Regions from separate parts of the Lysinibacillus sp. NPDC096212 genome, predicted to be linked through region 1. Evidence: riboswitches for the same ligand, from Rfam matches in the RefSeq annotation. Region 1 holds a riboswitch; the other holds the start of a gene.
The links. Region 1 has a riboswitch for S-adenosylmethionine ahead of ACIQ7T_RS27290 (O-acetylhomoserine aminocarboxypropyltransferase/cysteine synthase family protein). Riboswitches for the same ligand answer to the same signal wherever they lie in the genome.
Positions count from the first base shown of each region.

Region 1 (15,680 bases):
GTAGGCTCAGTTGCAAACGCCGTTTTATTAGGTTTTAGAGATTCTGAGTTTGAGAACTTAGAAGTATATTCAGAAGTACTGCAAGATGCAGTATTCGAATTAATTGATGCAGGAAAAGTAAACTTCGCATCTGCTACTTCTATTACCCTTTCCGAAGAAGTAGGAAACCGAGTTTATGGTGATTTTGAAAAGTATGCAGATAAGCTAGTATTACGTCCGCAAGAAATCTCAAACCAACCAGAAATTATTCGCCGACTCGGGTTAATTTCTGTTAATACAGCACTCGAAGTAGATATTTATGGGAATGTGAATTCTACGCATGTTTCTGGCACGAAAATGATGAATGGAATCGGTGGCTCTGGAGACTTTGCACGTAATGCACGATTAGGTATTTTCGTCACAAAATCTTACGCGAAAGGCGGAAATATTTCTAGTATCGTTCCAATGGTATCGCATGTAGACCATACAGAGCATGATGTAGACGTTATCGTAACAGAGCAGGGAGTAGCAGACTTACGTGGGCTGGCTCCAAAAGAACGGGTTGGGCTCATTATCGATCACTGTGCACACCCGGAATATCGTGAGCAATTATGGAAGTATTTTAACGATGCCAATGAAGCAACAGGTGGGCACCATACGCCACACGAACTAGAAAAAGCGCTTTCCTGGCATGTGAATTACGCAAAAAATGGTACGATGAAGAACCCTGCTTTATTGAAATAATAAAGTAATAAAAGCCTTGAAGGACAGTTGACCTGTTCCTTCAAGGCTTTTGATTGTTATTAATGTTGTCCCGAAAGCTTAGGTAGCCCCGCGAAGTGATCGGGTAAGCCCGGTAAGTGATCGGGTAACCCCGTGAAGTGATCAGGTAAGCCCGGTAAGTGATCGGGTAACCCCCTTAAGTGTTCAGGTGTCCAAAGAAAACCCTAGCTGCTTTTTACAATAAGCCAATCCATTTCCAATATGTTGCGGAGAATAGAAGAACTAGGATGTATCCAATAATCGTTAATGGAATACCAGATTTTAAGAAATCCTTTGTTGTAAAGGCTCCTGTACCATAGGCAAGCATATTTTGCGGTGCACTAATAGGTAAGAGGAAGCCAAAGCTAATAACGAATTGTTGCACGATAACGAAACCAACCTGATCGACATTAGCCGTTAATGTTGAGGCTAAAACAATAAATACTGGTATAAGTGCAGATGCTAAGCTTGTTGCACTCGCAAAGCCTAAATGAATAAGAATATTAAATAAAGTGACAAGCGCAATTGTTGCAAGAATTGGCATAGAATCTAAACCGAGTGAACCGAATACCTTATCAGATAACCACGATGCACCTTTAGTATTAAGCAAGACTGTTCCTAGCATAATTCCTACTGCAAAGACGATAATTGTTCCCCAAGGAATATGAGGCTCAACTTGCTTCCACGAATAGACTCCGATTTTTGGCATTAATAAAATGGCGATTGCAACGATTGTGACGGTTGTCGTATCGAATGGGTGGAGTTTACCCTCTGCTGCCCAGAAAAATAGTAAAACTACCGATGTGATGATTAATCGAATTTCGGGAGCTTTTAATGGACCAAGTTCCGCAAGCTGTTTTTTGATTACTTCTTTACCACCTTCAATATTACTTGTTTCAGGTTTAATTAGTGTAATCATAATGAAAAATAGAGCCACTGACATGATGATTGAGAAGGGGGCAGCGTAAAGTAACCAAGCACCCCAAGAAATATCTACATCGAATTGTTCTTTGATGAAATTTAAAGCGACCATATTTTGAGCTGCTGCCGTTTTAATACCGATGTTCCAAATGGAAACAGCTTGTACAGAAGTAATGACTAGTAAAGCAGCAAGTCGACTATCACGTGGTAAACCAAATGCTGCTACCATTCCGAGTAGTATTGGTACAACTGCGCCTGCACGTGCAGTAGCAGAAGGGACAAAGAATGCGAGTGCAATAGATACTAAAATAGCACCGAATACAATGGCTTTCGTTTTTGTTCCAACTAGTGAAAGTATCCAAAGCGCAAGACGTTTATGTAAATTCGTAATTTGCATGGCTGCCGCTAGGAAAAGAGCTGCGGCTACTAGTGCAACTGCAGAATTACTAAATCCGCTTAATGCTAACTTTAATGCATCCGATGTTCCTAACGCTCTCGTTGGATCTTCCATTGACGGAGCTAGCCCTAGTAAGATTGTAACGAGAGCAATAATCATGGCAGAGCTAACGGGATAGGATACTGCTTCTGTAACCCATAGGATGACCGCGAAAGCTAAAATAGCCAAAGCTCGTTGTCCGGCTACAGGTAAATCGCCGTTGTTAGGTAAAAAAGTAATGATGATTAATGAAGCGAAGGCTAATCCAATCCAGAGTGGTTTCAAATTACGTTTCGGTTTTGCTTGTTCAGAAGTAGACATACTTTTCATCCTTTCTTAAACATGACTGTAATTTTCACATCGGCTAGTAAAATGCTTTATTAAGAAAGTTAATTTGTCTAATTATTGTAAAAAAACTAGTATGTGAAATACCCTCTATTTATAGCGATAATGGGCAGTTGCGAGAAAATATACGGTCAAAGAAAAGACAAAAATATCCAAAAGATTTTATTTTTTCTTTTTGAATGCTGAAGTTACTTTAGGCTCAGTTCCTAGCATCAATCGCTTAATATTTTCGATATGCAAAATGATGGCTATACCAAAAAGTAATAGGGCTAAAATCGTTGGGCCAACTCCAGGAATCCATAAATAAGTGGCTGTACAAAAAACGAGATAAAATTCAAGTACACCGACAATTAAATAGTTCGTCACGAAAGATAAAATAACAAATAAAATGAGTGCAAACAAGCCAATTTTCCAATCAATCGCAAGTAATATTCCTATGATTGAAGCAGTTCCTTTACCGCCATTGAAGCCCATATAAAATGGGAAATTATGACCTAGAATGACACCGGAAGCTACGATATAGATGAAGAGCCAAACTTGTACTTCTGTTAATTGTGTTATATCTGCTAAATAAACATGTGCACCGATTATAGCTGCAACGCCTTTACCGATATCGATCAGTGCAACTAATATGCCGTATTTCCAGCCAAGGGAAAGTGTTGCATTAGAGGCACCTGCATTGCCATGACCGGCCATTTTTAAATCTACCCCTGATAAAAACTGAGCAACTTTAGAGCCGTGAATACAGCCAATCAAATAACCAACAAGAAGAAAAATAATAACGGCTTTTATCATAAAAATTCTCCTTTCCAAATAATGGGTTCATCACAAAAGTTCTAACATTGTGTTAGCCCGAAGCCCCTAGGAAACGCCCAGCCGAAACGGAAATCAGTCCATGCTTTGGTGACCAAAACAATAAATATCTAAAATAGTGTATGTGTTTGGATTACGTAAAGAAGCAGACAGAAGTTTCGGAAAAAATAAAATTTTAGTATTGACAGAGAAAAAGTCTATGTTTATACTTTGTAACAACGATGGAAATTGAATCTCATACTCTTATCAAGAGCGGCGGAGGGATAGGCCCTATGATGCCCGGCAACCAGTAAGTGACGAACTTGCTAAGGTGCTAATTCCTACAGATTCTTACTTGGATCTGGCAGATAAGGGGAGGAAAACTTGCAACCGCAACCCTCTTCTTAGCTGAAGAGGGTTTTTGTTTTCTACTGAAAAAATCCTCCTCATCTCCGGTACCATCGTAAAAAAATAACCATTTGGAGGTATACAATGACAAAATTTAAACCAGAAACATTGCTGTTACACGGTGGCCAAGAGCCAGACCCGGTAACAGGATCTCGTACAGTACCCGTATATCGCTCAACGGCTTTCGTTTTTAAAGACACTGCTCATGCGCAACGTCTTTTTGCCTTAGAGGAAGCTGGTAATATTTACACTCGTATTACAAACCCAACTGTAGATGTTTTTGAAAAACGCGTCGCTTTATTAGAAGGCGGTACAGCAGCAGTAGCACTTTCATCTGGTGCAGCAGCAATCGCGTTTTCCATTTTAAATCTTGCAGGGGCAGGCGATGAAATTGTTGCAGGTAGCTCTTTATACGGAGGTACTTATAATTTATTCGCTAACACACTACCAAACTACGGTATTAAAACGATTTTTGTAGATGAAACAAATCCAGAAAATTTCAAAGCTGCTATTACTGATAAAACAAAGGCCGTGTTCGCTGAAGTTTACGGTAACCCAAGTTTAAAGGTACTAGATATTGAAGCAGTAGCAAATATAGCACATGAAAACGGCTTGCCATTAATTATTGATAGCACATTTGCTTCACCATATGGCTCTACACCAATTGACTACGGTGCAGATATCGTTGTTCATTCTGCAACGAAATGGATTGGTGGTCATGGAACAACTTTAGGTGGCGTTGTAGTAGATGCAGGGAAGTTCGATTGGACTCGTGGACGTTTCCCAGGCTTTACTGAGCCAGATGCTTCTTATCACGGTTTGCGTTATGGTATTGACACAGCAGATGCAGCATTCGCCACAAAACTGCGTGTGCAACTGCTACGTGACTTTGGACCAACATTAAGTGCTGATGCGGCATTTAATTTATTACAAGGTTTAGAAACGCTTCATTTGCGTATTCCTAAACACAATGAAAATGCATTAGCAGTAGCTGAATATTTACGAAACCACCCATCTGTGGAATATGTAAATTACAACGGCTTAGAAGATTTCCCTACCCATAATTTAGCTAAAAAATATTTAAGAAATGGCTTCGGTTCTGTGCTTACATTTGGCATTAAAGGTGGACGTGAAGCAGGGCGTAAATTAATCGATAGTGTGAAATTATTCTCACACGTAGCAAATGTAGGGGATGCTAAATCATTAATTATTCATCCAGCATCTACTACACATCAGCAACTATCTGCTGAAGAGCTAATCCAAACTGGCGTAACCGAGTCGCTCATTCGCTTATCAATCGGTTTAGAGGCAGTAGAGGACATCATTGCAGATTTAGAACAAGCTATTGAACAAGTAACAGCTTCACAACAAGAAGTAGAAGCTTAATAAATAAAATACATTGGCTAATGTTGTAGCGTTTACGTATTTTCTCATTCGATAGGCCTCATTTGGTAATGCGTCAAACGTTGCTACATCATCCGCTCCCCTCATTTGGTGAGAGTAATGAAATGGTTTAAAATTAATACCTAGTAATTTTATAAGTATTGTTGACTTGGTTAAATCCTTGTTTTATACTAGGAAATAAGAAAAGTGTTCGAAGGGCTACCAACCTAGAACCAATTTAAAGCGCCGACTTGTTGATCGGTAAAGTGTTTTCAATTAATGCTCAAACTAATTTAGTTTCATAAGTGCTCCCCCACTTTTGAATATATGAAGAGGAGTAGTTACTCAGCCAGTAGCTACTCTTATCTACAAAACTGATGATAAAGGAGTGTTTTAAATGGGAAATGTGTATAGTGCGCAAAACATTGCATCTTATCTTATTTATGAATTAAATGAAGGTCATGTGTTTGTGAACAACATGTCCATTCAAAACATACTTGTGTCAGTTGAGCGTAAATGGCAAGAGATCTTTGGACATTCTGCTTTTAAGGAAATGGTTTATGTCAAAGAGGAAGGCTATACAGTAAAAGAAGTTTTCGAAGCTTATGAAAGCTATGGAGCAAATCATATTCCTCTACCTGCGACAGAGTATTATTTAAAATACGGCACATTCCAATTAGTTGAACGTACGTATGCAATACCAAATTTTACGCAGGAGGAAATAAGACTGGTGCAACAAGCTTTAACACAATATCGTTATAAATTGCTAGCCAAAGCTAGTTAATTATCCCTCATATATTTGGCTCATTCTCTGCTGCTACAGGGAATGAGCTTTTTAAATTAGATGATGAAGATATACAGAAAAAATTTTATTAATATATTTCAAAAGAACAATTTTTATGAATGTCTTTACATACATATATATAATAGAAGAAAGGCATTTATTTTCTTCTTTCAGTAAACATCCACTGAAATAGAGGAACTCAGTCTAAGAACGCCACGTCCTGTGGCAACGACATCAAGTTGGCCCAAAGCCTCCGGCGGATGTCACGGAATCGGAAAGAGCTCACATAGGATGTTAGCCTAAAATCATCGCATCCATGCGATAACGGCTAACTGACCTGCATCACGCAGGCCTAAGCACAAAGCCGATTCCGGACGCAATTATGCCGAGGCATAATTGGTAAAGAAACGTCAATATTTGTTCAATCATTATAGATTTAAGTGAAAAATCATATAATAAAAGGGATGAAAACGATTTCCTTTGCACGTCTACAGGAAACAAATGTCCATCCTAGAAAGATTTTTCTTGTGCAATGTATGTATTTACGTTACAATTTTCTTTAAGTTGATTTTTGAATTATTTGAATTTGTTTGTTTCACAGTGTATCTTCATTCAGAATGTTTTTTGTAGCGAAAGTGAAACGCCATGACTAAATATCTGTTTGAAGACGAAGTGTTAGAAACACGGCAAACTGACCTGCTTTGTATAGTCGGCACACAATTCAAAATCTGTAAGAATTAAGCTGAGACGAAATAAATATAATGAAACTGCGGAATGTAAGTTGGAGGGAATAGGAATGGCAACTATAAAGGCAGCTATATTAGGATTTGGAACGGTAGGTCAAGGAATTTACCATATATTAAACGAAAAGCGTGAAGAGCTTAAAAATAAATTAGGAATTGAGCTAGAAGTAGCAAAAATTTTAGTTACAGACACTAGCCGTGAACGTGTACCAGGTACCGCGCATTTAATGACAACTAGTATGGATGAAGTCTTAGCAGAACCAGGTATGCAGGTTGTTTTTGAGGCAATCGTCAATGAGGAGCCAGCTTTTACTTATTTAAAGCGCGCTGTTGAACATAAATGTCATGTCATCACAGCTAACAAAGTAATGTTTGCAAAACGAGGCTTGGAGTTACAGGATCTTGCAAAAGCGAATGGTGTTTTTGTAGGATTTGAAGCAACGACCGCTGGCGGTGTACCAGTTATTAAAACGATGAAAAACATTTTGCTTGTCAATGAGGTTAGTCGTATTCAGGGTGTTTTAAATGGGACATCCAACTATATTTTAACGAAAATGCGTTCACAGGGCTGGTCGTTCGAAACTGCATTAAAAGAGGCGCAAAATTTAGGTTATGCGGAGGCAGATCCATTTAATGATATCTCAGGACAGGACGCCTTCAAAAAATTAATGATTTTAAGTGCTTTGGCATTTGGTGAACAACCAGACTGGTCTGACGTCGAAGTAGTCGGAATTGATAGCATTTCGGCAGAGCAAGTAAAAGAAGCGTGTGAAAAAGGCTTGCGTTATCGCCATGTAGCTGAGGTTGAGAAGCTAGCAGATGGTAAAGTGGTCGCGAAGGTTGGGCCACAATTAGTTGATAAAGAACATCCACTTTATCCAGTTGATGACGTCAATAATGCTGTGGCATTGGACACAAATTATATTGGCACATTAACGCTAATTGGACCAGGGGCAGGTATGTATCCAACAGCTAGTGTAATGGTTGAGGATTATGCGGAAATTATCGGTAAACGAGCTGGATTTGTCGTAACAATATAATAGATGCCTATCATTCAACAATGTTCTAATTGTTTGAATGATAGGCATTTTTTAATCCTCATCTTTAACATCAATATCCTCTGGAATAGGTGTATTCCGCCAAATCTCTATTTCCTCTTTAATACGATCTAACTGCTCAAAATAAGTGCTGAACTGCCCACTATTAATCAGTATTTGGTCCCCGTCGTATACTGAACGAATACGGCCCTCGTAAACTAGGCGAAGTACTTGATCTTCTGGCATACCAAGTTCGATGGCTGTTTCTTCAATTGTTTTATACATAAATTTCGCTCCTTTTATTGTTTTTATTATAACCTCCCTTTAATAGAAAGCCTACTATGGGTTAATAAATGAAAGAAAAAGGAAAATGGTAATTGTTTGATTTTGGATAAATCTGTATTATTAATGTTAATGAGTAGTGACGGTCGAGGGACAATAATGAAGATTAGCTAATACCATTTTGCCAAGTAAAATAAACTTTCTGAAATGGTCATGGGAATTGACAATTTTAGCTGCTGCTAGCATTGTGTTATTCAAGGTCTTTTTTTCTCATCAATTCGTCTTACAGGTGTAGTTATTGGAACCGCTGTAACGATTGGTAGCTCTCCTGTCTTTTGTGATGCTTTAGAATGAGTACTATGGAAATAACAGCCGATAAAGGTGTGGCGAATAGCAACTGTAATGGCAATTTGTTAATGAGGAAGGGGCTGTCCGTATGGGGGAATTGGACTAGCCCTTTCTACTGGTCTTTCCTTTGTAAATATATGTTGAAACATATGCCCTGTATATAAGTTGATTGGAGTGGGGCTTTAACTTCTTTCAGCGGATGTTTGGAAACCCCTGAAAGAATTAAAACCTTAAGAAATTCTTCATTTTTATAATAACTGGTTTTTAAGATTTAAAAGGTACACTATTAATTGAGAGCGAGGTGTATATCATGACGAAACTAACAGTTCTTGTAACAGACGATGATCAAGATATTCGTGATGGTATTGAGATCTATTTAAAGAATGAAGGTTACAATGTCATTAAAGCTGCTGACGGCTTAGAGGCACTCGAAAAATTAGAAAACAATGACGTACATTTAATTATTTTAGATATTATGATGCCAAATATGGATGGAATTACAGCGACGTTTAAAATTAGAGAAGAGCGCAATATTCCAATTATTATGCTTAGTGCAAAGGCGGAGGATGGCGACAAAATTCATGGTTTGTCTGTAGGCGCTGATGATTACGTCACAAAGCCTTTTCATCCGTTAGAGCTGTTGGCTCGAGTAAAATCTCAGCTACGACGTTATGTACAACTTGGGACGTACAATGAGGGAGCAGCAAAGGTAGAAATCGACGGACTTGTATTAGATGAAGATGCAAAGGAAGTCATTTTAGAAGGCGAGCCTGTTCGATTAACACCAATCGAATATAAGATTACGGAATTATTAATGAAAAATGCAGGGCGTGTATTTTCGATAAGAGAGATTTATGAGCGTGTGTGGAATGAGGAAGCTTACAATGCAGAAAATATTGTGGCTGTACACATTCGAAAAATACGTGAAAAAATCGAAGCAGATCCGAAAAATCCACGCTATTTAAAGGTGGTGTGGGGCGTTGGCTATAAAATGGAAAAATAAAATAGAGCAGTATGTTACAATCGCAGGGTTTGTAGCAGGGGTTATTGGACTAATTTATTTCGGTGTGTATGCCTATCAAATAGTAACTGCACGCTCTTCGGGGATGCTACAATTGCTTGAGAGAATTTTTTAGAGAGGAGTTAAAAGTATGTTGAAAAATTGGAAACCTCTTCTCGCTCTTATTTGTTTAATCTGGGTAATATTCGGTATATTTACGTTCTCTAATATCGGGTACCAATATATTGGGAAGTCGTATTTTCAATCTGAAAATTTCCAGGGTAAACTAGATAATTTTCAGTCAGAATTAGGACCATTAGTAATAAATTTACCGACGGCTGAAGATTTAAAAAGTAAAATCGTGGTTACGCAAAGCCAAATTGAGGAACATCGTAATTACTATGGATCATTAGGAGAACAGATAGATAATATTAAAGCTCAATATGAAGGACGTATTCAAGAAGCTGCTAATGTAAATGCAACGGAATTAAAAACAAAGCTTGAGAAAGAGCGAGATGCAACAATTAAAGATATTACGACTAATTTCGAGGATGATGAGCATGTCCGTAAAAAAATTCTGGCTCAAAAGGAAGAGCTTGTTGATCAATATATAAAGGCAGCAAAAGAAGAAGCAAAGAGTTTTGTGAAAAATAATAATTATTGGTCTTATGAATTAACGAACACTGAAACAGGCAAAACATATCGTTCAGGTGATGTTTCGGATAGTAGTGCGTTCAAAATTAAGTATAACGGACAACACCCATTAACTACTTGGAATATAAGTAATAATTTAAACCAATTTGTTTACCGAACTGATACCTACGTGGATATAGAGGATTTGAGGGAAACTTCTGATTACACTGGTATTATAACCATCTCAAAAAAATCGGCACAAGCAGTCGACATCTTGGAAGGATATGACCATTTTACACGCAATCAATACATGTTCTACTTTATATGGTTAACGAGTATTGTGGCAGCTATTTTTGCATGGAAAGGGCGTAAAGAAGTACTGCAAATGGTACGAGGTTTAAAGGAAAAAGAAGCTCTTGCAAAGATGAAAATTGATTACACAATTGGATTATTATTAATAAGCGCATTCATATATTTGATAGCATCTCAAATTGCTTTTGAATCGATTGAGTTTGTTTCTTATCAATCTAACTATGTACATTACTTAATTAGTTTGCTGTTTAAAATAGGTGTCTTAATCATTATTGCAATGCTGTTCTTTGTACAGCTTATTTGGTTGTATGATCGAGTGAATACAGCACAGAAATTAAAGGAGAACTTAAAAGCTAGCTATTTATGGTCACTTGGCGAATCAATCACGGATTTATTTATAAATCGTTCCATTGCATCACATTCTATTGTGATGATTGGGGCAGCATTTTTCGGTGGTGGAAGCCTTGTTGCTTCAATGCTAAGAGGCAGCGGATTCACCGTTCTAGTATTGGGCATCTGCGTAATAATCGGTATTCCAGCTATGATTCTCTTCCTTTCTAGAATGGGCTATTTAAATCGAATTATGAAGGACACAAAAGACATGGCAGAAGGGCGTTTAAATCGCGATGTCAAGGTAATGGGCAAATCACCACTCGCGGGGCATGCAGAAAATCTTAATCATTTAAGAGAAGGCGTACGCACATCTATGCATGAGCAGGCAAAAAGTGAGCGTTTAAAAACAGAGCTTATTACGAATGTTAGTCACGATTTACGCACGCCGTTAACATCTATTATTACGTATACAGATTTACTGAAAAATCCTGATATTACTGAGGAAGAGCGTAAGCAATACATTCATATCCTTGATAAAAAATCAGAACGTCTAAAATTATTGATTGAGGATCTTTTTGAAGTGTCTAAAATGGCGAGTGGTAATATGGAGCTTCATCGCACTCGAGTTGATTTAACCCAGCTTATACAACAAGCGGTAGGGGAGCATGAGGAAGATTTAGCACAGGCCCATTTAGATTTACGCCTGACAAAACCAAATGAGCCAATCTACGCGTATGTGGACGGACAAAAATGGTGGAGACTGATCGATAATTTAATCGTTAACGTATTGAAATATGCATTAGAAGGCACACGTGTCTATGTAACATTGAAGCGTACTGCTGAGGGCGATGCAGAATTCACAGTGAAGAATGTTGCAAAATATGAAATTAGCGAGAATGCCGATGAGTTATTTGAACGCTTTAAGCGAGCGGATGCTTCACGCCATACAGAGGGCTCAGGTCTAGGCTTAGCCATTGCACAATCCATTGTAGATTTGCATGGTGCTCGTATGAGTATAGAGGTAGACGGAGATTTATTTAAAGTAATCGTTCGAATTCCAACAGCATAGACAATGAACAGCGGCAAACATTTTGCCGCTGTTCTTTTACTTTGAAAAACAACTTTGGCCGTTCTATCTGCGACTTAGCAGTTCTATCCACGATTTGGCCGGTTCTATCCGCGATTTCGGCCGTTCTATCCACGACTTTGCCGGTTCATCCGTCATTTCGGCCCTTTATTCCGTCGCTTAGGTTTCAATCCGTCATATCGGCCCATCAATCCGTCGCTTAGGCAATTTCATCCGTCGTTTCGGCCCATCAATCCGTCGCTTAGGCAATTTCATCCGTCGTTTCGGCCCATCAATCCGTCGCTTAGGTTTCATCCGTCATTTCGGCCCATCAATCCGTCGCTTAGGCAATTTCATCCGTCGTTTCGGCCCTTTATTCCGTCGCTTAGGTTTCAATCCGTCATTTCGGCTCATCAATCCGTCGCTTAGGCAATTTCATCCGTCGTTTCGGCCCTTTATTCCGTCGTTTAGGTTTCATCCGTCATTTCGGCCCATCAATCCGTCACTTAGGCAATTTCATCCGTCGTTTCGGCCCTTTATTCCGTCGCTTAGGCTTTTTCATCCGTCGCTTAGGTTTCAATCCGTCGTTTCAGCACTTCAATCCGTCGCTTAAGCTTTTTCATCCGTCGTTTCGGCTCATCAATCCGTCACTTCAACCCCTCGTTTTGCCGAAGAGCTATACTTTATTTAATACTTAGTTATAAACCTAAATTCTTGGCTATAATCACTTTCATGACTTCATTGGTACCTGCATAAATGGACATGACAGGAATATCTCGATATCTTCTAGCAATCTTGTATTCCTCCATATAACCGTAGCCACCATGTAACTGCATGCACTGGACAGCAAGCTCACGTGCATTTTCCGTTATCCAGTATTTTGCCATCGAAACTTTTGTCACAACATCGTTTCCTGCGATATGTTCCTCTATTAAAGATTCTAAAAATGATTTGCCGAGTTCAATTTTTGTCGCCATTTCAGCTATTTTAAATTGCGTGTTTTGGAAGTCACTAATTGACTTTCCAAAAGCTTCGCGTGATTTCACATAATCAATTGTTAAAGATAGCATGTCTTCAGCAGCGGCTTGTGCGGCGATGGCTACTGCTAAACGCTCTTGCTGCAGTTTTTCCATCATATAGATAAAGCCTTTACCTTCTTCACCAAGGAGATTTTCTATAGGAACGCGACAATCTTCAAAATATAGCTCTGCTGTGTCCTGCGCGTGCATACCAACTTTTTCGAGTTTGCGACCTTTTGTGAAGCCTGGTGTCCCGTCTTCAATGACAAGGAGGCTAATGCCACGATGCTTTTTTTCAGCCTGAGGATTTGTTTTTACGGCAACAACCGCTAAATTTGTATGAATACCATTTGTAATAAATGTTTTTTGTCCGTTGACGATATAGTGATCGCCATCACGAATAGCAGTAGTTTGGATGTTTGCCAAATCTGAACCTGTGCCTGGCTCCGTCATAGCAATTGCTGTAATATTTTCGCCTGTAACACATTTCGGTAGCCAGCGTGATTTTTGCTCATTTGAGCCGTATGCCTCAATATAAGGAACAACAATATCGTTATGTAGACCAACGCCAATAAGGCTCGAACCTACACGCTCAAGCTCTTCTTGAATAATAACGCCAAAACTAAAATCTAGTCCGAGGCCGCCGTATTGTTCTTCTACTTGAGGGCATAGATAGCCCATTTCTCCGAGCTTACGCCAAAACTCAAGTGGAATAAGATGATCTTTCTCCCATTGTGGATAGTGTGGCTCAGCTTCTTCTGCTAAAAACTTACGTAAGGTTTTACGAAATAACTCATGCTCTGTTGATTCGAATTTATATTTTGCCATATGAACAACACCCCTTTTTTCTCCCGTACATGTGTAAATTTTTTCTTGCAATTATAATGTTACCGAAAGATTCAGAAAAATTAAAGTATATTATTCATAGATTTTTTACATAATCTTATAATTATAATGAATTGTAAGGAGGGGTCTTTCATAACATAATTTGATTTCATAGGCGCTTTCTTGAGGCGTCCGATGAGCGCTCAAAGGTCTCATCTGTAAACCAAAAGAGGTCTAATCATTTGCCCAGGTTACGATATTGTCATTTTCCTAATTAGATTGTCATGTAAATCATACAATTAAATTACAAGGGATATATACACTTAATATCATGAGCTGATTGCTTGTCCTTTTGCACTTACTTTCTATCAGAGAGTGTTAAGTATAATGCTATAATCAACTAAGACTATATGAAAGTAGGGAACTGAAATGCCAAAAGTAATCGGTGGAATTCTTTTAATAAGTATATATAGTGCCTTAACTTTTTACTTAGGATGGGGATTGAGACAATGGCTTGTGGCAATAGGGTGGTTTCGATTTCCAATTTTATATTGGTTAGTACTGTATATCATTGCGTTTAGTATTGTTATCAGTAGATTGCATGAATCCTTACGGGTCTTTTCAATAATCCATAATTACTGGATGTTTATTTTTGAATACGGATTATTGCTTTGCTTGTTAGCACACTTGATTATTTGGCTAAGCCCCTTTAAAAGTGTACAAATCATTGGAAGTATAGCAATTGTTATGTTTTTTGTACTAAGTATTGTAGGCACTTATTTAGCATATTCGCCTGTTGTCCGTCATTTAGAAATAACGATGGATAAAAAGAGTAGTGAGCTAGATTCGATGAGAGTTGTAGTTGCATCAGATTTTCATTTAGGGGTTCTTTCAAATAAAAGACATTTACAGCGCTTCGTTACTTTATCGAATGAAGCACAGCCGGACATCGTCTTTTTAGCTGGGGATATTGTGGATGATGATCCTAAATGGTTTGTTAAAGATGGAATGGCAGATGTGATGAAGCAATTAACATCTACATATGGAGTGTACGGTGTATTAGGCAATCACGAATACTATGGCAAGAAAATCCCAGAATTTATTAAAGAGATGGAAAACGCTAATGTAAAAGTTTTGTGTGATGAAACTATTAGAATCGATAATGTGATAGTATTAACGGGGCAAGAGGATATTACAAACAAGGATAGAAAGCAACTTGATGCATTGAAGACAGCAGATGACTTGCCTTGGTTTGTTATGAATCATACCCCAAATGATTTAAATACGCCTGCCAAAATGGGCGTAGACTTCCATATGTCAGGGCATACACATAAAGGTCAACTATGGCCTAATCAGTATATAACGGCTCGTGTATTTGAGCTCGACTATGGTTATAAAATGAAGGAAAAAATGCATACACTTGTTTCATCAGGTTTTGGCTTTTGGGGTCCCCCAATGCGAATAGGCAGCCGTTCCGAATTATGGGTTGTAGATATAAATTTTCGTTAGTTGGTAAGTTGCCCATGTCCCTCAGTCTACTCATAACTGAATGCTATAGTCATAGTATATGAAAAAGTGTATTTTATAATATGTTGGTATTTAATTAACAAAAGGTAAGGTGAAAACGTGGATATCATTGAATTATTAAAGGCGCTTATTTTAGGCTTTGTCGAGGGAATGACGGAGTTTGCGCCAGTTTCGTCGACAGGACATATGATTATTGTGGACGATATGTGGCTAAAGACAGAGGAGTTTTTAGGGAAGTATCCTGCCAATACATTTAAAATCGTTGTACAGCTAGGCTCCATTTTAGCGGTAGTCGTTGTTATGTGGAAACGAATGTTAAATTTAGTTGGACTTTATAAAATTGATGGCCAATCGAAATCAGTGAAAGGTCACTTCAACTTACTACATGTGATTGTGGGTATGTTGCCAGCAGTTATATTAGGTTTTGCGTTCAAAGATTTTATCGATGATCATTTATTTAAAGTAGAGCATGTTATTTATGCATTAGTAGCTGGAGCACTTTTAATGATTGCTGCCGATAAATTAGCACCGAAAAGACCGAAAGTGGATTCTCTAGATAAAATTTCTTATGGTTTAGCTTTTAAAGTAGGGTTAGTACAATGTTTATCACTTTGGCCAGGATTCTCCCGTTCAGGGGCAACGATATCTGGTGGTGTACTATTTGGCATGAGTCACCGCGTGGCGGCAGATTTTACTTTCATTATGGCAGTACCTATTATGGCGGGTGCTAGTTTAGTATCTGTAC
Region 1 covers NZ_JBIWFQ010000052.1:2,669-18,348, forward strand. Annotated here, with positions in the region: gene scpC (succinyl-CoA:acetate CoA-transferase ScpC) at 1-723, shown strand, start outside; gene ACIQ7T_RS27280 (DASS family sodium-coupled anion symporter) at 938-2,419, opposite strand; gene ACIQ7T_RS27285 (glycerol-3-phosphate acyltransferase) at 2,606-3,238, opposite strand; SAM riboswitch class I at 3,497-3,610, shown strand; gene ACIQ7T_RS27290 (O-acetylhomoserine aminocarboxypropyltransferase/cysteine synthase family protein) at 3,728-5,029, shown strand; gene ACIQ7T_RS27295 (hypothetical protein) at 5,424-5,810, shown strand; gene ACIQ7T_RS27300 (homoserine dehydrogenase) at 6,607-7,593, shown strand; gene ACIQ7T_RS27305 (MerR family transcriptional regulator) at 7,645-7,875, opposite strand; gene ACIQ7T_RS27310 (response regulator transcription factor) at 8,531-9,223, shown strand; gene ACIQ7T_RS27315 (hypothetical protein) at 9,201-9,356, shown strand; gene ACIQ7T_RS27320 (sensor histidine kinase) at 9,372-11,567, shown strand; gene ACIQ7T_RS27325 (acyl-CoA dehydrogenase family protein) at 12,263-13,411, opposite strand; gene ACIQ7T_RS27330 (metallophosphoesterase) at 13,838-14,917, shown strand; gene ACIQ7T_RS27335 (undecaprenyl-diphosphate phosphatase) at 15,035-15,680, shown strand, end outside.

Region 2 (15,680 bases), on a different contig from region 1:
ACAGACGAACCTACGCCATGTAAGCCACCACTTGTTTTATAGCCACCTTGCCCGAATTTACCACCAGCATGTAAGACAGTAAAGATAATTTCGGGAGTGGGTTTCCCCATCTTATGCATACCTGTTGGCATTCCACGGCCGAAGTCTCGAACGCTGATACTTTGATCTTTATGAATATGGACAATGATATGAGAACCAAAGCCAGCCAGTGCTTCATCCACCGCATTATCTACGATTTCATATACTAGGTGATGAAGTCCACGGCCATCTGTAGAACCGATATACATGCCGGGTCGTTTTCGTACCGCTTCTAATCCTTCTAATACTTGAATGGCGTCATCATTATAGACGCTTGGTGACTGTTTATTCGCCAAAAATTTCCCCTCCAAAAAACAAAACGCATGTTCTATTTATGTTCTCTTCCTAATAATAATAGCATTTCCTGTCAATAGCTAGTGACAGACCCAATAAATTTTTAAAATTTCCTCACAGCTTTGTCGTTTTGAGCTTTTTACCGAAAGAAAAAGTTGCAATAGTTGCTTTAATATGTATTACTAACTATCCTATTCCCTTGACGCAGGATCGTAAACATTAGTTGCATAAATGAAACAACATAGGGCTATCTTCTGGTCATTACTCTCATTTCAAAACGATACCAATCGCTATAGGTTTTGGTCTTCCATACAGAAGCATTTGAATATCCCCTGAAAAATATACAATTCAGTACTTAATAGGTTTCTTCTGTCTATTAGAAAATTCATACTAACTTACTCTAGAAATTAAAGATAGACTTCTATTCTACCAAAGGAATGGATGATTGACAAAATTGCCTTTATACCTATATTTTTAGAAAGGGCTTTCATGCAACCAACATGAATCATGTCAAAAAGCCTAACACATATTCAACTACATATAAAAATCCTTGAAAAATAGTTATCTTTTATAATGAATTCAAGATACACGAAGAAATCTCCTTCATGACATTGTAGATTGTAGAGAAAAAGTGTAGAATATTTATTACATATTATTAGTACCAAGTAATAATCTATGGATGAAAGGAGTCCAGCTATGCTAAATGGACTTATTATTTTATGTGCTTATTTAATCGGCTCGATCCCTTCTGGGTTATGGATAGGCAAAGTTTTTTATAAAACTGATATTCGTCAACACGGAAGTGGTAATCTAGGTGCGACAAACACTTTTCGTATTTTAGGAAAAAAAGCAGGAATAGTCGTAACGATTATGGATGTCTTAAAAGGTACAGTAGCCGTATTACTTGTAGCTCTTCCTCTATTCTCTGATGTCTCTATCCACTCGCTAATACTTGGACTAGTATCCGTTATTGGTCATATGTTCCCTATCTTTGCAGGTTTCCGTGGAGGGAAAGCGGTAGCAACATCAGCTGGAGTTCTCTTAGGATATTCATGGCCACTATTTGTCTTACTATTTATTGCTTTTATTGTAACATTAAAAATAACGAAGATTGTAAGTTTAACTTCTATGATTGCCGCTTTAGTAGCACTTATTTATTCAATCGTATATTATTTTGTTACAGGCGATTTTGCGTTAGGTATTTTAGTAGCATGTTTATTTACTTTTATCATGTACCGTCACCGAGCAAATATTGCCCGCATTAAAAATGGTACCGAGCCAAAGGTGAAATGGCTGTAACGAGGAGAGGAACATTCTAATGAATATCGTACTAACAGATGAGGCCCTACAATGGTTCAAACAAGAGATGGAAGTAGAATCCGGAGATACTATTCGTTTTTATGCTAGATATGGTGGTTCCAGTCCTTTTCATGAAGGCTTTTCTCTAGGCATGACACGCGAAGAACCAATCAACATTGGTGTTAAGAAAGTTATTGACGATGTTACCTACTATATAGATGAAAAAGATATATGGTTTTTCAATGATCACAGTTTATATGTAGATGTGGATGTTACAAATGACGAATTAAAATATGAGTATAAAAAATAAAGCAGTGTTCCCTTTCGTATATACGAAAGGAACACTGTTTTTTATTTGAATTCAATTCCAACCTTGGTTTATCTTCTATCAAAGTTGTACATTATATAGTTATGTAAAACTTGAGGAGGAAATGAAAATGTCTATTTCTAAAATTACTGATACCTCCCAAAACAATGACCAACTATATAGTTCTCTTTCTCAAAATTTAAAGTTGATTAAAAACACACTTGGGAATAGTAATGACCTTGTCATACGAGAAATTACCATTGGAAAAGCTGAACAATTTACGTTAGCGATCATCTATGTAGATGGCCTATCCGATAAAATAAGCATTTCTAATGCTGTAATTGATAAACTAATGCTTGATATTGAGGATAATCATGATGCAGAAGTAGAAAAGATTATCCGATATTTAAGAGATTCTTGTTTAACAGTCGGCGATGTTAATGATATTTTTCATTTTTCAGCACTGTACAATTCAATTTTGAATGGTAATACGGTTATTTTATTAGATGAATCTTCTACTGGTATCGTTACAAGTACTCAAGGTGCAAAAGATAGAGCCGTTATGGAGCCATCTACAGAGTCGGTCATTAGAGGTCCAAGGGAATCCTTTACGGAAACATTACGTACGAACACTGCTCTGGTTCGTAGAAAAATAAAAAGTCCAAATCTCTGGATCAAGTCTCGTATTGTCGGTGAAGTAACAAAAACGGATGTTGCTGTTATGTATTTAAATGGCGTTGCCAATGACAAAATAGTAGCTGAGGTTCTTGCCCGTTTAGACCGTATTAATATTGATGGTATTTTAGAAAGTGGCTACATCGAAGATTTTATTCAAGATTCAAAATCCTCGATATTCCCTACAGTTTATAATTCTGAACGACCTGATGTTATAGCTGGCGAAATATTAGACGGAAAAATTGCTATTTTAGTGGACGGTTCACCGTTTGTCCTAATTGTACCTGCCCTTTTTACAGCCTTTTTACAATCTGCTGAAGATTATTATCAGCATTGGATGATTAGTTCTCTTGTACGCCTTTTGAGGTTTTTCGGAATTAGCCTAGCCATGGTGGCACCATCTCTTTACGTAGCTATCACTACCTTCCATCAAGAAATGCTACCAACCCCTATGCTGATAAGTATTGCATCTCAACGAGAAGGAGTCCCCTTCCCCGCCGTTGTAGAGGCACTCATTATGGAGGTTGCATTCGAGGTGTTACGAGAAGCGGGTCTTCGAATGCCTAGAACCATTGGACCAGCCGTATCCATTGTTGGAACATTAGTGATCGGTCAAGCTGCCGTAGAAGCTGGAATTGTATCAGCCGTAATGGTTATTATTGTAGCATTAACAGCCATTTGTAGCTTTTTATTCCCCGCTTATGGCTTATCAAATACCGTTCGTGCTCTTCGTTTTCCATTAATGATTTTAGCAGCAATTGTTGGATTGTTTGGTGTAATGTTAGGCCTTATGATCATCGTCCTACACATGTGCAGCATACGAACTTTTGGTGTTCCATATTTAAGTCCATTCGGCCCATTAATTCTAAAAGATCAAAAAGACGCACTAGTGTTGTTCCCTCGTAGAGCTTTATTGACTCGACCACGCTTAATTAGTCAAAAAAATACTGTCAGGGGTCATAAATATTTCGATACGAAAAAAAGGAATTAAACGAGGAATGAACTATGTCAAAATTTAAAGCACTCTGTTTACTAATGATTGTTACTTTGCTTTTAGGTGGTTGTTGGAGTAAGCGTGAACTCAATGAATTAGCGATTGTCGCAGCATTAGGTATAGATAAAGTAGATAATGAATTTGAAATAACTGTTCAAGTTGTGGATACTGGTGAAATTTCCTCAAAACAGCCTTCTTCAGGACGATCACCTGTTATTACCTATCATTCAACAGGGGCAACGGTCTTTGAGGCCATTAGAAAAATGACAACAGTAACAGCTAGAAAACTTTATTTTGCTCATCTTCAAATAGTTGTGCTCGGTAACGAATTGGCAGAAGAAGGAATTAACGAACCGTTAGATTTGGTTTCAAGAGATCATGAATTCAGAAATGATTTCGATGTCATCGTTGCCCATGACGCGACTGCCGATGAAGTATTAAATGTATTAACACCTATCGAAAAAGTACCAGCAAATAAATTACTAAATTCTCTTAAAACGTCAGAGAAAACTTGGGGTACAACCGAATCCATAAAAATTGATGAATTAATCAATACTTTAAATACTAAAGAAACTAGTGTAGTCATGTCTGCTATTGAAATACAGGGGGATAAAAATATTGGCAAGGAGCAAACGAATGTTAAAAGATCGAAATCTCCTGTGCTATTGAAGTATGCGGGCTTAGCTGTTTTTAAAGAAGGTAAACTCATTGGGCTTTTAACGGAAGATGAGAGTAGAAGCCTAGGTTTTTTAAAGGACAAAATAGACAGTACAATTGAAATTCTTGCTTGCCCTAAGGGTGGTACGTTAGCAACAGAGATTACTCACTCAAAGACGAAAGTAAAAGGTAAATTTGAAAATGGAGCTCCCAAAATCGATGTTGTTATAGATGTTAACCAAAATGTCGGAGAAGTTCTATGTAATATAGACCTTACGAAAGAAAAATCGATTCACTTAATAAATAAAAAAACAGAAGAACTTATTAAAAAACGAATCGAAGAAACAATTCGTTCAGTTCAACAAAATTACCAGGTCGATATTTTTGGTTTTGGTGAAGAACTTCATCGCACAAATCCTAAAGAGTGGAAAAAAATCAAAAAAGACTGGCTAACGATATTTCAAGAGTTACCAGTCAAAGTTAAAGTACATGTCAACACACAAGGATTAGGAACGATGGAAAACTCATTAGTGAATAAGACGAAGGGAGAATAAGCCATGATTATGACGATATTCATACTAATAATTTCTGCTGTTATTGCCTTTGCCTTCATTCCAAAATTAAAAAAAAATAAAGAAACGAAAACGATTGTTATTTTTTCGATTTTTTTATTGATCGGCGCTGCATTAAATATTGGGGTCTCATTAAGAATCAAAATTCCAAGCCCACTTGATTTGATTACCTTTATTTTTTCACCTATTAAAGAGTTAATCGTCTCCCTGATAAAATAAGAGGGAACTTTATGTTAAGAGAAAGGGGTTTCGTTCATATGGAAAAAGAAATAATTAGTTCAAGACAATTTATGATCATTACCCTTCTCTTTTCAATTGGGACAGCCATTTTAATTCTCCCTGCTAGTGTAACAATCGAAGCAAAGCAAGATGCATGGATTGCAGCTATCATTGGTGTCGTTTTAAGTTTACCCTTAATAAAGCTTTTCGTTACTCTAGGAAAACGGACACCTACCCTTACATTTATAGAGGCTAATGAAAAGATACTAGGTCGTTTTTTCGGAAAATTAACTTCGATTGGCTTTATTCTTATAGCCCTTCTTTCTGCAGGTGAATTATTATATTTCATTGGAATTTTCATGAAAACGGAAATCATGCCAGAAACACCTACGATGGCCTTTGCATTTCTGTTCAGTATTATCATTATTTATGCTGCATTTCTCGGAATTGAAGTTTTTGCCCGTTCTGCAGAAATACTATTTCCTGTATTTATTTTAATTTTTATTTTCTTTGTAATTTGTATTTCACCATCCATCAAGATTGAAAATTTACAGCCAATATTGGAAACGCCAAAAAAATCAATATTCTTTAGTATGATTCGATTTATAAGTCTTTTTTCATTCCCACTTGTCATATTATTAATGATTTTCCCTTCTGCAGTTAACGTCCAAAAATCTGCACAAAAAGGCTTTTACATTGGTTCAATTATTGGAGGGATTGTCTTAGTTACTATCATTACACTGTCTATCCTTGTCCTAGGTCCGGCAAATACAGCAGCTAGGACATTTCCAAGCTATTCATTAGCTCAAAGAATTTCAATCGGGAATTTTTTGCAGCGTATTGAAGTTATTATGGCAACCATGTGGATTATTTCAATTTATATTAGAACTTTTATGTACTTTTACGCTGCGGTCGTCGGCATCGCACAAATATGTAAAATTAACAATCATCGACCGCTCATTTTTCCATTCGGAATGATTATCCTTGGACTTTCACAAATTGTTCATCCTAATATCATTCATTCAGATATTTACAATAGAGACACATGGCCTATATTTTCCTTCGTTTTCATGGTTTTTTTACCATTAGTTTTATTAATTGTCGCGAAGATTCGCAAAATTAACGGTAATCAAGGAAATAATACGAAAAGTAATTGTAGTACACAGAATGAAAGTGGTAGTAATAACGGAAATGCTACACAAGGTGCAAGTAGCAATAATAACGATACTTCTTCACAGAGTAATAGTACTAGCAATGGCGGAAATGATACACAAGGTGAAAGTAGTAATAATAACGATACTTCTTCACAGAGTAATAGTACTAGCAATGGCGAAAATGCTACACAAGGTGAAAGTAGTAGTAATAACGATACTTCTTCACAGAATAATAGTACTAGCAATGGCGGAAATGATACACAAGGTGCAGGTAGCAATAATAACGATACTTCTTCACAGAGTAATAGTACTAGCAATGGCGAAAATGCTACACAAGGTGAAAGTAGTAGTAATAACGTTAATTGTACTCAAAATGAAAGTAGCAGTAATAACGTTAATTCTACTCAAAGAGATAGTAGCAGCAATAGTGAAAATCCTTCACCGAGCAAAAGTGATAACGCTTCAAGCAATACTACACAGAATGATAGCGATACCGGGAATACTCCAAACAGTGATAAAAATAAAGATTCTCCAGAAAGTTAACAGCATAGCAAAAAAAGGAATCAAACGAATGATTCCAAAATTTTTAAAAATAAAGAAACAAAAACAATTGTTATTTTTTCGATTTTTTTATTGATCGTCGCTGCATTAAATATTGAGGTCCATTAAGGATCAAAATTCCAAGCCCATTTCACCAATTAAAGATTTAATTGTCTCCTTGATAAAATAATAAGGAACTTTATGTTAAGAGAAAAGGGGTAGCGTTCATATGGAAAAAGAAATAATTAGCTCAAGACAATTTATGATCATTACCCTTCTCTCTTCAATTGGGACAGCTATTTTAATTAGCCCTGCTAGTGTAACAAGTGAAGCGAAACAAGATGCCTGGATTGCAGCGATTATTAGTGTCGTTCTAAGTTTACTCTTAATAAAGCTTTTCGTTACTGTAGGAAAACGGACACCTACCCTTACATTTGTAGAGGCTAATGAAAAGATATTAGGTCGTTTTTTCGGAAAAATAACTTCGATTGGCTTTATTATTCTATCCTTTCTTTCTGCTGGTGAATTATTATATTTCATTGGCATTTTCATGAAAACAGAAATTATGCCAGAAACACCTATGATGGCCTTTGCTTTTCTGTTCAGTATTATCATTATTTATGCAGCATTTCTAGGAATTGAAGTTTTTGCCCGTTCTGCAGAAATACTATTCGCAATGTTTATTTTAATTTTTATTTTTTTTGTAGTTTGTATTTCACCATCCGTCCATATGGAAAATCTACAGCCAATAATGGAAGTACCAGCAAAATCATTATTCTTTAGTATTATTCGATTAATGAGTATTTTTTCATTGCCACTTGTCATATTGTTAATGATTTTTCCTTCTTCTGTTAACGTCCATGAATCAGCCCAAAAAGGTTTTTACATTGGCACAATTCTTGGAGGGATTGTCTTAATTGCTATCATCACACTGGCTATCCTTGTCCTAGGTCCAACAAATACTGCTTCTAGGACATTTCCTAGCTATTCATTAGCCCAAAGAATTTCAATCGGGAATTTTTTGCAGCGTATTGAAGTTATTATGGCAGCAATGTGGATAATATCAATTTATATTAAAACTTTTATGTTTTTTTACGCTGGGGTCATCGGCATCGCACAAATATGTAAAATTAACAATCATCGACCGCTCATTTTTCCATTCGGAATGATTATCCTTGGACTTTCACAAATTGTTCATCCTAGTATCATTCATTCAGAAATTTACAATAAAGAAACCTGGCCTATTTTTTCCTTTATTTTCGCTATCTTATTACCATTAGTTTTACTACTTGTCGCGAAGATTCGCAAAATCAACGGTAATAATACAAAAAGTAATTGTAGTACACAGAATGAAAATGGTAGTAATAACGGTAATGCTACTCAAGGTGCAGGTAATACTAATAACGATAATTCTTCACAGAGTGATAGCAGTAGCAATGCTGGAAATGCTACTCAAGGTGAAAGTAGTAGTAATAACGGTAATTCTACTCAGAGTGATAGTAGCAGTAATGGCGGAAATGCTACTCAAGGTGAAAGTAGTAGTAATAACGGTAATTCTACTCAAAATGATAGTAGCAACAATGGCGGAAACTCTTTACAGAGTGAAAGTAATAGTAATGACGAAAACTCTACTCAGGGTAATAGTAGCAACAATGGCGGGAATTCTTCTCAAAGTGGAAGTAGCAGTAATGGTGGAAATGCTACACAAAGTGAAAGTAGCAATAATGCCGGAAATACTACTCAAAATGAAAGTAGTAGTAATAACGATAATTCTACTCAAAGTGATAGTAGTAGCAATGCCGGTAATACTACTCAAAATGAATGTAGTAATAATAACGATAATTCTACTCAAAGTGCAAGTAACAGCGAAAATCCTTCGCAGAGTGATAGTAGCAACAATACTACACAGAATGATAGCGATACCGGCAATACTCCAAGCAGTGATAGAAATAAAAATTCATCAGAAAATTAACAGCATAATGGCGTGAAAAAATGATGACCCTGAAATATCAAAGTCATCATTTTTCTTTATTGTAATTGAGCGGTTTTAAATATGATATTCAATCTGATCGACAAAATCCCATTCGTATGGTGTTTCTTGGTAAACATAGTAGTTCAACCAATTCGAGAATAATAAATGTGTATGGGCACGCCACGTATTAATCGGTTCATTTCCTGGATCATCATTTGGGAAGTAATTCACGGGTACCTCAATATCTAATCCTTTCGCAACATCACGACTATATTCATCCGCTAAGGTTGTCGCATCATATTCAAGATGGCCAGTAATCATAATGTTTTTATTATCCTTAGATTGCACAATGAAAACACCAGCATCTTCAGAATAAGATAGTAATCGTAAATTGGGATGGCTAAGTACTTCATCAATTGATACAGATGTATAACGTGAATGTGGTGCAGTAAATGAATCACTAAAGCCACGTACTAAATCCACTGTTAAATCCGTAATAACATGCGAATATACACCTGAGCATTTAGCAGGCAGCCCAATTTTACCAATACCGTAATGATGGTATAACGCTGCCTGTGCACCCCAACATATATGTAAAACCGATGTTACGTTTGTCTTGGACCAATCCATAATTTCAGAAATTTCCTGCCAGTAGTTCACTTCTTCAAATTCCATTTTCTCTACTGGTGCACCCGTAATAATCATGCCATCATAGCGACGATGACGAATTTGATTGAAAGTCGTGTAAAATAATTGCAAATGTGATTTACTAACATTTTTCGATTCATGTGTAGCAGTATTTAAAAATGTAATATTCACCTGTAACGGTGTATTACCTAATAAACGTAGTAACTGCAGCTCTGTTTTTTCTTTTTCCGGCATTAAATTAAAAATTAAGATATTTAATGGACGAATTTGTTGAGTTTTCGCTCTGTCCTCTTCCATTACGAAGATTTTTTCCTCACGTAAATGTTCTCCAGCTGGTAAGTTTTTCGGAATATTAATTGGCATCTTGCATTCCCCTCTCTAGTTAAAATCAATTGGGCCTTAGTCTCCATGCACAGGCCCTGTTCAAAACTCATTAAGTCTTCTTTTTCGATGAAATTAAAAAATCCTCCTCATTCCATTTGAGATAGAATGAGAAGGATTTTTCCACGTTCACTCTTATCTCTCAAAGGACAAATCCTTTGCTGGAATTAGCACCTTTCTAACTTTCGTTAGAGGTTGCTGAAGCGTCATCGGGCCAAATCCCTCAACTTCTCATGATAAGATTATTTAATTAAAAAGAATTGTAACATGAACAATTAAGAATATCAATAATACATAGAATATTTTGTTATTAATCATGCATGTCATTATGTTTTTAGGGAAATTATAGTTTAGTTATTTATCTTTACACCCTAGTGATACTTTTGCTATAGTCTTTACTTATGTAGACCTTGGTGAAAAAACACTTTTTATCGCCTCTATTATTCCAAACACAAGAAAGATGCCAAAAAAGATAGTAAGTAAATTGAAATTTGGTGTTTCATAAAAAGTAAACCACTCTTTGAAAATTGAAGATTCCGTAATTCTTCCAATAAACGTTCCGCCAATATCTCTATAATTAGGTATCCATCCTGTTGCTTCACACGTAATAAAGATTATCTGTGACAATAAAAATACACCAATAGAAGACACCCAAGTTTTTTTCAAAAATGGAATTGGATTTTTTTGTTTATTAGCCAAGTTATATCCCCCCTCTAATTGTTATACGTAAAATTCAGGAATAAATTTCAAAATTAAACATATATTCTCTTTTTTAGATAATCCTATCAATTATATTTGTCGATGAACGGCTTAATCATGTATTTGTAACTATTGATACTTGCTTGAGTCGTATTGTTGAATTTTCTGTCTGCAATAAAATCATCATAAGCAAACTTTAACAGCATAAAAAAATACACCTCTCCTCATCTAAATTAATAGACAATAAGAAGTGTATTATTAATAACAAATAAACTTTAATCTACCCAACATCTTATCATGTACTTCAAACCCTTGGTACGACTGGGTTTCTAAAACAATCCCTCAATTTCTCATGATGAGATTATTTAATTAAAAAGAATTGTAACATGAACAATTAAGAATATCAATAGTACATAGAATATTTTGTTATTAACCATGCATGTCATTATGTAATTTGTTTAACACTAATCTTGAATGTTTACATTCATTATTTGATGGTAAACATGCTGTACTTATGTTAACATATACCTTTAGTAACAGAGAGGAACGTGAATACTTTGATTAAAATTGAATTTCCAAAACCAGATTTAGTAATTCGCCAACGCGAACAAGATTTAAAGCCAGGTGATGTACCAATCACACCGTACCATGGTTTTATTGATTTCCATAAAATCACACGTGAAAACGGTGGTATTTTCTTATTCTACAATGAAGAGAACGAACTATTATTTGTCGGTAAAGCACGTAAAATTCGTCAACGTATTAAAAAGCATTTCGAGGACAATGTGTCACCGATGAAAAATCACCGTAATGAAATTTTCAAAATTGAAGTGTATGAAGTGGAAGATCCAATGGAACGTGAAATTTACGAAACATACGCGATCAATTCATTCCGCGCTAAATACAATGTTGATAAAGTATTTTATTAATATTTAACGAAAAAAAGAATCTGCTCGCCTTCTGTAATGTACATGACGGCTTGCAGATTCTTTTTCAATACTTTCATTCTAAGAAAAATGCTTTACGTTCTTTAGTAATCCATTCCTCAAGCTCCGTATCATCGCGCTTTAAAAGGCGATTAATAAGCACGTCATGCCATATATAATCCTCTAATAAATATATATGAACAGGATCATTGGTAATAAAAGCCGTTTCCTGATTTGACGGAGAGTGACCATAAATCATTTGCTTGCCATCTACCGATAAAATAAACCAATGAGGTGTAGACGCATTCCTCGTATAGCGAGTGATACGGTGTTGGTCAATAGAAGCTAAATGGTCCTCCACATACAAGGTAATTCCATGAACAGGGATATGTTTCGCTATCTCATGTATATCTTCCCGCAATTCTTCATACATATCTTCCCACATTGATAATATGACTTTTTTCTCCGCCTTTTTTAATAAAGACTGACAATAATTAACGATTGCCTCTTTGCCTTTTAATGTGACAACCTTATGCTCCGCTTCCTGCTCTTTTACCTCTAATTTTTCTAATTGATCACTAATCGATGTGAAATTTGACTGCCAACGTTGTTGAATTTGTTGTAAAAACACAGCGACAGGAATGGAAGAGTATGTCGTTTGATCTGCCGTTTCTTCTTTCAATACTAACCCTTTTTCAACAAGTACATCAAGTATGTCGTATATTCTTGCACGAGGGATACCGGAGTTTTTACTTACTTGATAGGCACTAACATGACTATTTTGGACAAGTGCAGTATAGGCCTTTGCTTCATATTCTGTGAATCCCAATTCTTTTAATTGGGCGATTAATAATTCCATCGAATCCCTCCATTACCTCTATTATAAGATAAGCCTATGAAGATAAGCCAACGAAAAAATTAGTCTTTACAGCCTCGCGAAATTTAGTTACTATTTCAGTAGTAACTATTGAGAGGTGCACACATGCTATTTGAATTAGATGTAAATGTAGTCATATTATTAATATCTTTTGGATTTTTAGCCGCCTTTGTGGATGCGGTCGTTGGAGGTGGAGGCTTAATTGCTTTACCTGCCCTTATGTTTGCTGGTTTAAATCCAGCAGCAGCCGTAGCAACCAATAAACTTGCCGGCACTATGGGTTCTTTGACATCAACCATTTCTTTTTATCGTTCTGGTCAGCTAGAAATTCGGTCAGTTATCAAATACTTTCCCCTAGCCTTTATAGGATCACTTTTTGGGGCTTGGACTGTCCATTTAATCAATCCTGAATTACTAAAACCACTCATGCTCATAATGCTTGCTGCTGTTGCAGTCTATACCATCTTTAAAAAAGATTGGGGTTCAGTAGCTGCAGTCAAAAATTTAAAGTTTACACACTTAGTTTTATTCATGCTGTTGTTATTTACAATTGGTTTTTATGATGGGTTTCTTGGTCCAGGAACTGGCTCATTTTTAATTTTTAGCTTTTTATTAGTCGGCTTCGATTTCTTAAAGGCAGCAGGAAATGCCAAATTTTTAAACTTAGCAAGTAATTTTGCGGGTCTTTTAATGTTCGCTTACTTAGGTCAGATTCATTATGTCTATGGTTTACTAATGGGCATAGCTCAAATTGCCGGTGCACTTGTAGGCTCACGTATGGCGATTAAAAAAGGTAGCGGCTTTGTTCGCGTATTATTTATTATCGTAACGATTACTTTGTTAACTAAAAATGCTTATGATTACATAAAAAACGCCGTAGATATCTAGCTCTACGGCGTTTTAGCTTTCTATGGGCATTCCACCCTTCATATCGGAGAGGCTATCCGTCGTTTCAGTTGTTCTATCCGTCACTTTGGAGGTTCTTTCCGTTCGCTTCAAGTTCTTTCCGTCGCTTCAGGGGTTTTATCCGTCACTTCTAAGGTTCCATCCGTCACTTCAATGATTCTTTCCGTCGCTCCGGGTGGTCTTTCCGTCACTTCAAGTTCTTTCCGTCGTTTCAGTGGTTTTATCCGCCACTTCGGAAGTTTCATCCGTCGCTTCAGGGGTCTATCCGCCACTTTGAACTTTCTATCCATCAATCCAGGGATTCTATCCACGATTTTGGACGCTCTATCTACGATTTCGAAGGTTCTATCCACGACTTTGTGATTCTAGCCATTATTTGGAGGATCCTTCCCTCGCTTCGGAGGTTCTTTCCGTCGCTTCAGTGATTCTTTCCGTCGCTTCGGGGGGTCTTTCCGTCGTTTCAATGGTTCTTTCCGTCGCTTCTGAGGTCTCATCCGTCGCTTCAATGATTCTTTCCGTCACTTCAAGTTCTTTCCGTCGTTTCAGTGGTTTTATCCGCTACTTCGGAAGTTTCATCCGTCGCTTCAGGGGTCTATCCGCCACTTTGAACTTTCTATCCATCAATCCAGGGATTCTATCCACGATTTTGGACGCTCTATCCACGATTTCGAAGGTTCTATCCACGACTTTGTGATTCTAGCCATTATTTGGAGGATCCTTCCCTCGCTTCAGTGGTTCTTTCCGTCACTTCGGAGGTTCCATCCGTCGCTTCAGTGATTCTTTCCGTCGCTCCGGGTGGTCTTTCCGTCACTTCAAGTTCTTTCCGTCGTTTCAGTAATTTTATCCGTCACTTCTAAGGTTCCATCCGTCGCTTCAATGATTCTTTCCGTCGCTCCGGGGGGGTCTTTCCGTCACTTCAAGTTCTTTCCGTCGTTTCAGTGGTTTTATCCGTCACTTCGGAAGTTTCATCCGTCACTTCAGTGATTCTTTCCGTCGCTCCGGGTGGTCTTTCCGTCACTTCAAGTTCTTTTCGTCATTTCAGTGGTTTTATCCGTCACTCCGGAGGTTCCATCCGTCACTTCAAGTTCTTTCCGTCGTTTCAGGGGTTCTTTCCGTCGCTTCTGAGGTTTCATCCGTCACTTCAATGATTCTTTCCGTCGCTCCGGGGGGTCTTTCCGTCACTTTGAACTTTCTATCCATTAATCCGGAGATTCTATCCACGATTTTGGACGTTCGATCCACGACTTTGTGATTCTAACCATTATTTGGAGGATCCTTCCTTCGCTTCGGAGGTTCCATCCGTCGCTTCAGTGATTCTTTCCGTCGCTCCGGGTGGTCTTTCCGTCACTTCAAGTTCTTTCCGTCGTTTCAGTGGTTTTATCCGCCACCTCGGAGGTTCCATCCGTCACTCAGGAGGGTCTTTCCGTCACTTTGAACGTTCTATCCACAATTTTGGACAGTCTATCCATCATTTCGAACATTCTATGCGTTTTGCTTATTTTCTACAGTATAAAACGCCGTAGACATTCACTCTACGGCGTTCTCTAATTTAAATAAACAACTTTTCATCTTTAAATTTATGACTTGTTAATAAACTAACAATAACAAATATCAATAATGAAGCGACTATTGGAATTGTCACAGTATGCATGCCAAAGACAGAAGGATAAAAACGATCAATGATAATATAAAGGATCATACCCGAAATCATTGACGCAATCGCACCATACTTATTGGCCTTTTTCCAATATAGTCCTAGTACGACGGTCCAAATAAAGACTGCCTCAAGTCCGCCAAAAGCAAATAAATTAAGCCAAACTAATAAATCTGGTGGATTAAGTGCAAAAACGACGACGGCTAAACCAATCACTGCTGTAACAATAAAACTCGCACGCTTAATTTCCGTATCATTCGCTGTTGGTTTTATATAATTTAAGTAAATATCTTTCACTACTGTAGAGCTTACAAGCATAAGTAGCGCGTTGACTGTAGACATCGTTGCTGCCATGGGTGCTGCTAAAACAATGCCAGCTAAAAATGGCGGCAAAACCTTTAACGTCAGCAGCGGCATTACTTTATCACCAATCTCAATACCTGGTATTACTGGACGTGCTAAAACACCAATTAGATGCATCCCAAACATAATTGTCCCAATGGCAATAGTGCCAATGATAATGGCTAAATGCATGCTTCTTGAATCTTTATAGCTCATAGCACGAACTGCGATTTGTGGAAGCCCCACAACTCCGACACCTATCAAAATCCAAAATGTAGAAACGTATAATGGCGTTAATTCACCTTCTGCTCCAAATGGAGACACAAGATTCGGATTCTCAGCGACAAGTGAGGTCATAATATTATCGATTCCTCCACCAGCGATGATTGTCCCAATTAATAAAATAATCGTTCCAATGACCATAATCGAGCCTTGCACAGTATCCGTCAATGCAACCGCACGGAAGCCCCCAATAATAACATAAAC
Region 2 covers NZ_JBIWFQ010000047.1:8,526-24,205, forward strand. Annotated here, with positions in the region: gene parE (DNA topoisomerase IV subunit B) at 1-374, opposite strand, end outside; gene plsY (glycerol-3-phosphate 1-O-acyltransferase PlsY) at 1,069-1,671, shown strand; gene ACIQ7T_RS26730 (HesB/YadR/YfhF family protein) at 1,691-1,981, shown strand; gene ACIQ7T_RS26735 (spore germination protein) at 2,109-3,644, shown strand; gene ACIQ7T_RS26740 (Ger(x)C family spore germination protein) at 3,659-4,858, shown strand; gene ACIQ7T_RS26745 (hypothetical protein) at 4,862-5,095, shown strand; gene ACIQ7T_RS26750 (GerAB/ArcD/ProY family transporter) at 5,134-6,792, shown strand; gene ACIQ7T_RS26755 (endospore germination permease) at 7,019-8,761, shown strand; gene metA (homoserine O-acetyltransferase MetA) at 8,837-9,772, opposite strand; SAM riboswitch class I at 9,923-10,033, opposite strand; gene ACIQ7T_RS26765 (YfzA family protein) at 10,190-10,489, opposite strand; gene ACIQ7T_RS26770 (nucleotide excision repair endonuclease) at 11,047-11,418, shown strand; gene ACIQ7T_RS26775 (TrmB family transcriptional regulator) at 11,492-12,274, opposite strand; gene ACIQ7T_RS26780 (TSUP family transporter) at 12,398-13,180, shown strand; gene panF (sodium/pantothenate symporter) at 14,748-15,680, opposite strand, start outside.
Region 2: linked by a shared signal. The riboswitch ahead of metA (homoserine O-acetyltransferase MetA) and the one ahead of ACIQ7T_RS27290 (O-acetylhomoserine aminocarboxypropyltransferase/cysteine synthase family protein) in region 1 are both predicted to bind S-adenosylmethionine.